2 regions of the Saccharothrix ecbatanensis genome follow, and region 1 is predicted to be linked to the other one. Evidence: riboswitches for the same ligand, from Rfam matches in the RefSeq annotation. Region 1 holds a riboswitch; the other holds the start of a gene.
The links. Region 1 has a riboswitch for glycine ahead of gcvH (glycine cleavage system protein GcvH). Riboswitches for the same ligand answer to the same signal wherever they lie in the genome.
Positions count from the first base shown of each region.

Region 1 (3,411 bases):
GTGCTGTGAGCGGGGCCCTCTGCGTTGAACGGTGTCGACGGGGTTGGCGACGGTGTCGGCGGGCTTGCCGGATTGCTCGCTTTGGCGGCTTTGGCGGCTTGGTCGGTTAGAGCGGTCAGAGGTCGAGCGCGGTGTGCGGCATGTCGTGCGCCTCGGCGACCGGCAGATTGGTCAAGAGGCCTTCGTGCGCGTTAAGGCCCAGCGCCAGCGACTGGTCCGCGCGCAGCGCCGCCTGCCAGCCCCGGTCGGCCAGCGCCACGGCGTACGGCAGCGTCACGTTGGTCAGCGCGTAGGTCGACGTGCGCGGCACCGCGCCCGGCATGTTGGCGACGCAGTAGAAGACCGAGTCGTGCACCTCGTACGTCGGGTCGTCGTGCGTGGTCGGCCGCGAGTCGGCGAAGCAGCCGCCCTGGTCGATCGCGATGTCCACCAGCACCGAACCGGGTTTCATCTCGGACACCAGGTGGTTGGACACCAGCTTCGGCGCCTTCGCGCCGGGCACCAGCACCGCGCCGATCACCAGGTCGGCCTCGCGGACGGCCTGCTCGACCGAGAAGCGGTTCGACGTGACGGTGCGCAGGCGGCCCTGGTAGATCGCGTCGATGTGGCGCAGCCGGTCCACGTTCGTGTCCAGGATCTGCACGTCGGCGCCCATGCCGACGGCGATCGCGGCGGCGTTCAGGCCCGCCACGCCGCCGCCGATGACGACCACGCGCGCCGGGTGCACGCCGGGCACGCCGCCGGGCAGCACACCGCGTCCGCCGGAGGGCTTCATCAACGCGAACGCGCCCACCTGCGGCGCGAGGCGGCCCGCGACCTCGGACATCGGGGCCAGCAGCGGCAGCGCGCCGTTCGGGGTCTGCACGGTCTCGTAGGCGATGGCGGTCGTGCCGGAGTCCAGCAGCGCCTGCGTCAACGGCCGGTCGGCGGCCAGGTGCAGGTACGTGAAGAGGACCTGGCCCTTGCGCAGCTGCCGGTACTCCGCGGCGACGGGCTCCTTCACCTTGAGCACGAGGTCGCCCTCGGCCCACACGTCGTCCGCCGTGGCCAGCACCTTCGCGCCGGCGGCCAGGTACTCCTCGTCGGTGATGGCCGAACCGAGGCCCGCGCCGGCCTCGACCACCACGTCGTGACCGCGCTGTGTCAGCTCGTGGGCACCCGCCGGCGTCAGCGCGACGCGGTATTCGTGGTTCTTGATCTCGCGGGGAACGGCGATCCGCACGGTGGGCTCCTTCAGGATTTGTTACACCCAAGGTCCGGTACCGGGGTTTCGGTGTCATCGTGCCGGCGGCACTAACGGTGGGGTCACCGGTTGTGCTGCCGGAACAAACCTGGGGCCGGTTCGGTGCCGCGTTGACACCCGTCCGGGTGGGGCTTAGCGTGCGCACACCAACTGAACATCGGCCGCGGCGCGTTGTCGAGCGCCGGAACCCGCGCGGGAGAGACCTCGGTGTTCGTGCCGAGGCGCCGAAGGAGCAAGCAACCCCCGCACACTCTCAGGCAGCGAGAACCGCTCGGGTGAGGCGACTCTGGAAAGCGTGCTTCGGCGCGCACCCACGGTGCAAGCCGGGATCGGTTCGACGGTCGGCCGTCGTGCCCCGGTGAAGCTCTCAGGTCCCAGGACAGAGTGGGGATCCGAACCTCACCCAGGGAGCGCGCTGCCATGACATTTCCGGACAAACTGCTGTACACGGCCGAGCACGAGTGGGTGGACTGGGCGCCGGGTACCCAGGAGCCCGTGGCGATCGGCATCACCTCGTACGCGGCGGAGTCGTTGGGCGACATCGTGTTCGTCGAGCTGCCCGAGCCCGGCACCCACGTCAAGTCCGGCGAGGTGTGCGGCGAGTTGGAGTCGACCAAGTCGGTCAGCGACCTGTACGCGCCGGTGAGCGGCGAGGTGGTCGAGATCAACGCCGAGGCGGTGTCCGACCCGTCGTTGATCAACAACGACCCGTACGGGCGCGGGTGGCTGTTCAAGGTGGCGGTCGAGGACGCGACCGGGTTGCTGACCGCCGCGAAGTACGCGGAACTGACTGGGGACTGAGCGTGGCCATCAGTGTGTTCGACCTGTTCTCGGTCGGGATCGGACCGTCCAGTTCGCACACCGTGGGTCCGATGCGGGCGGCGGCGATGTTCGCGGCCCGGTTGGGTTCGGCCTCGGGTCAGGGGTCGGGTTCGGTGTCGGGTTCGGATTCGGGTTTGGGTTCGGGTCCGGTGTCGGATTCGGGTTCGGGTTCGGTCCAGGGGTCGGCGTCGGGTTCGGTGGCTGGTCCGGGTTCGGTCCAGGGGTCGGTGGCTGGTTCGGTGGCTGGTTCGGCCTTGGCATCGGTCGATCGGGTGCACGTGGAGTTGTTCGGGTCGCTGGGCGCGACCGGGCACGGGCACGGCAGTCCGAAGGCCGTGCTGCTCGGGTTGGAGGGGCACCGGCCGGAGGACGTCGACCCGGCGGAGGCCGAGCGGCGGGTGGAGGAGATCCGGGCGACCGGGCGGCTGCGGCTGGGTGGTGAGCGGGACATCGCGTTCACCGAGAACACCGACCTGATCATGCACCGGCGGAAGTCGTTGCCCCTGCACCCCAACGGCATGAGCTTCACCGCCCACTCGGGTGACGTCCTGGTCGATTCGGCGGTGTACTACTCGGTCGGCGGCGGGTTCGTGGTGGACGACACGGCCACCGGGACGGACCGGATCAAGTCCGACGAGACGCCGCTCGCGCACCCGTTCCTGTCGGGTGACGAGCTGTTGGCGCGGACCAGGGAGACCGGGGCGTCGATCAGCGAAGTGATGCTGGCCAACGAGTTGTCGTGGCGGAGCGAGGCTTCCGTGCGGTCGGGGCTGCTGCACATCTGGGCCGTCATGCAGGAGTGCGTCGAGCGCGGGTGCAACCAGACCGGTGTGCTGCCGGGAGGTCTGAAGGTCCGGCGGCGTGCGGCGGAGATGCGGCAGTCGTTGGAAGCCGAGCACTACGCCACCGACCCGTTGCGGGTGATGGACTGGGTGACGCTGTTCGCTTTGGCGGTCAACGAGGAGAACGCCGCAGGTGGCCGCGTGGTGACCGCGCCGACCAATGGAGCGGCCGGGATCGTGCCGGCGGTGTTGCACTACTACACGAAGTTCGTGCCGGGCGCGTCCGACGACGGGGTGGTGCGGTTCCTGTTGACGGCGGGTGCGGTCGGCGTGCTGTTCAAGGAGAACGCGTCGATCTCGGGCGCCGAGGTCGGGTGCCAGGGTGAGGTCGGCTCGGCCTGCTCGATGGCGGCGGGCGGTCTGGCCGAGGTGCTCGGTGGCACGCCGGAGCAGGTCGAGAACGCGGCCGAGATCGCCATGGAGCACAACCTGGGGCTGACGTGCGACCCGATCGGCGGGTTGGTGCAGATCCCTTGTATCGAGCGGAACGCGTTGGCGGCGATC
Region 1 covers NZ_JACHMO010000001.1:6,445,334-6,448,744, reverse strand. Annotated here, with positions in the region: gene ald (alanine dehydrogenase) at 116-1,222, opposite strand; glycine riboswitch at 1,427-1,523, shown strand; gene gcvH (glycine cleavage system protein GcvH) at 1,664-2,044, shown strand; gene F4560_RS27495 (L-serine ammonia-lyase) at 2,047-3,411, shown strand, end outside.

Region 2 (3,411 bases), 1.2 Mb from region 1:
CCGCCCACTCGGCCGCCCCCGCACGGTTCTCGCTCGCCCTCGCCTCTCCTCGCGTCCCACCCGCACACACCACGGCACACGGCACGGCACACGGCACACGGCACGGCACACGGCACATGCCACCGGCACACCCCACGCGCACACGCTCTCGCAGGGGTCCCCGCCCAGGGGATCCCTGTTTTCGATCTTTCCAGGCGGGTCCGACAATTCCGGGCCGTCGGCCCGAGCCTGTGGATAACCGCGTGTGCGGTGCGTTGTGGATCAACCTCGGGTCTCACTCGTTCGTGGAACACCGTCGGGTTACACAACGTCAGCGATCATCGGCTAAACGATCACTAAACGTCACTCGAATGGCTTACGTCAGGCGGCTCTCTCAACCTCAACCTGAGGTTTAGGGCAGACACGTCCCGCGCGTCGCGTTGACCTGCCCCCTAGGCGGTCTTACCGTCGAACTCAGGTGAATTGCCACGGTGTGATTCGGCACCGCGGCGGCTTCACGTTGGTCGCCGGTCGTCGTGACCGGACCGAGGGGAGGCAGGCGTGGTCGAGGAAGCGCCCATCCGGGCCGGAACCGGTGAACAGGGCGAGCTGTTCCCGGACTCCTCGCTGCCGGACGAACTCGTCGGGTACCGCGGCCCCGCCGCGTGCCAGATCGCGGGAATCACCTACCGCCAGCTGGACTACTGGGCACGCACGGGGCTGGTCAACCCGACCATAAGGAGCGCCCACGGCTCGGGGAGCCAACGGCTCTACTCGTTCAAGGACATCCTGGTCCTCAAGGTCGTCAAGAGACTCCTGGACACCGGTGTCTCGTTGCAGAACATCCGGGTCGCGGTCGACCACCTCCGCCGCCGCGGCGTGCAGGACCTGGCCCGGATCACGCTGTTCAGCGACGGCACCACCGTCTACGAGTGCACCTCGCCGGAGGAGGTGGTGGACCTGCTCCAAGGTGGCCAGGGCGTGTTCGGCATCGCGGTGAGCGGCGCGATGCGGGAGATCAGCGGCACGATCCACGACTTCCCCGCCGAACGCGCGGACGGCGGCGAGATCGTGGACGCGGCCGACGACGAGCTGTCCCGCCGCCGCCGCACCCGCGCCATCGGCTGAGCCCTGCCCGAAACCGCTGCCACCACCTGGGCGGGACCCTGCCGGACCTGCTGCCGGTACTACTTGGCTGGGAGCCTGCCGGACCCCGCTGCCCGGAACCACCGCCGAGACCACCTGGCCGGGACCCTGTGCCGGACCCGCTGGCGGCACACGTGGCCGGGACCCTGCCGGAACCGCTGCCGGGACCACCTGGCCGAGACCTTGCCGGACCTGCTGCCTGGACCCGCAGCCCAGTCCACCTGCCGGAACCCGCTGAGCTCCAGCTGAGATCCACGTCGCGCGGCGATACCACGGGCGCGACCGCGAGGTATCGTTTCGCGCGTAGTCGCTTCAACCCGCGCGGGAGAGTCCGAGCCAGTCTCGGCGCCGAAGGAGCAAATCCTCCCCGGAACCTCTCAGGCGCAAGGACCGCGCGGGTGAGACGCCTCTGGAAAGCGGGTCGGCCCTTCCGGTCGACCCCGCCGACGGTGCAAGCCCGCGAACCGGGTGAAGCTCTCAGGCGCCCGCACACCGGGCAGAGACAGAGGGGGAGGGCAACGGCAGAAGTGTGTCCGTAGCCATCCTGGAGGCGCATCACATGACGCAGGACCGCATTCCCCTGGCCGCTCTGGAGCACGGCACGCCCTTCGCCGACCGGCACGTGGGCCCGCGGCCCGTGGAGCTGGCCCGCATCCTCGACGTCATCGGCGTCGGCTCGCTGGAGGAACTGGCGCAGAGCGCCGTGCCGTCGTCGATCCGCGAACGCGACCTCGTGCTGGACCTGCCGGCGCCCGCCACCGAGACCGAGGCGCTGGCCGAACTGCGCGCCCTCGCCGCCCGGAACCGGCCGATGACCCAGATGATCGGCCTCGGCTACTACGGCACCACCACCCCGCCGGTGATCCGCCGCAACGTGCTGGAGAACCCGGCCTGGTACACCGCGTACACGCCCTACCAGCCGGAGATCTCGCAGGGACGGCTCGAAGCGCTGCTCAACTTCCAGACCATGGTCGGCGACCTGACCGGCCTGCCGCTGGCCAACGCCTCGATGCTGGACGAGTCCACCGCCGCCGCCGAGGCCATGACCCTGGTCCGCCGCGCGGGCCGGTCGAAGTCGGCCAAGTTCGTGGTGGACGTCGACACGCTCCCGCAGACCCTCGCCGTCATCGAGACCCGCGCCGAGCCGCTGGGCATCGAGATCGTCACCGCCGACCTCTCCCAGGGCCTCGAAGGGCTCGGCCTCGGCGGCGACTACTTCGGCGTGCTGCTGTCGTACCCCGGCGCGTCCGGCGTGGTCCGCGACCACGCGGGGGTGATCGCGGAGATCCACAAGGCGGGGGCGCAGGCCGTCGTCGTCGCCGACCTGCTGTCGTTGACGCTGCTGCGCCCGCCCGGCGAGATCGGCGCGGACGTCGTCGTGGGCACGACCCAGCGGTTCGGCGTGCCGATCGGGTTCGGCGGCCCCCACGCCGGTTACATGGCCGTGCGCCAGGGCTTGGAGCGGCAGCTTCCGGGACGGCTCGTCGGCGTGTCCGTCGACGCCGACGGCTCCCTCGCCTACCGCCTCGCGCTCCAGACCCGTGAGCAGCACATCCGCCGGGAGAAGGCGACCAGCAACATCTGCACCGCGCAGGTCCTGCTCGCGGTGATCGCCTCCATGTACGCGGTGTACCACGGTCCGGAAGGGCTGCGGGCGATCGCGACCCGCGCCCACCGGATGGCGACCGTGCTGGCGTCGGGCCTGGTCGAGGCGGGTGTCGAGGTCGTGCACGGCGAGTTCTTCGACACCGTGCAGGCGCGTGTCGAGGGCCGTGCGGCCGATATCGTCTCCGCCGCGCGCGAGCTGGGCGTGAACCTGTGGCAGGTGGACGCCGACGTCGTCTCGATCGCGTGCGACGAGACGACCACCCGTGCCCACCTGGAACTGGTGTGGCAGGCGTTCGGCGCGACCGTCGCCGACGTGGACGGCCTGGACGCCGACACCGCCGACGGCATCCCCGCCGACTTGCGCCGCACCAGCGACTACCTGACCCACCCGGTGTTCCACACGCACCGCTCCGAGACGGCGCTGCTGCGCTACATGCGCGCGTTGTCGGACAAGGACGTGGCGCTGGACCGCAGCATGATCCCGTTGGGCTCCTGCACGATGAAGCTCAACGCCACGGCCGAGATGGAGCCCATCACCTGGCCGGAGTTCGCCGACCTCCACCCGTTCGCGCCCGCGTCGGACGCCGAAGGGCTGCTGACCATCGTCGGCGACCTGGAGCGGTGGATGGCCGAGATCACCGGGTACGACGCGGTGTCGTTGCAGCCCAACGCGGGCAG
Region 2 covers NZ_JACHMO010000001.1:5,250,110-5,253,520, reverse strand. Annotated here, with positions in the region: gene F4560_RS21895 (MerR family transcriptional regulator) at 541-1,107, shown strand; glycine riboswitch at 1,438-1,528, shown strand; gene gcvP (aminomethyl-transferring glycine dehydrogenase) at 1,685-3,411, shown strand, end outside.
Region 2: another riboswitch for glycine. It lies ahead of gcvP (aminomethyl-transferring glycine dehydrogenase); the one in region 1 lies ahead of gcvH (glycine cleavage system protein GcvH).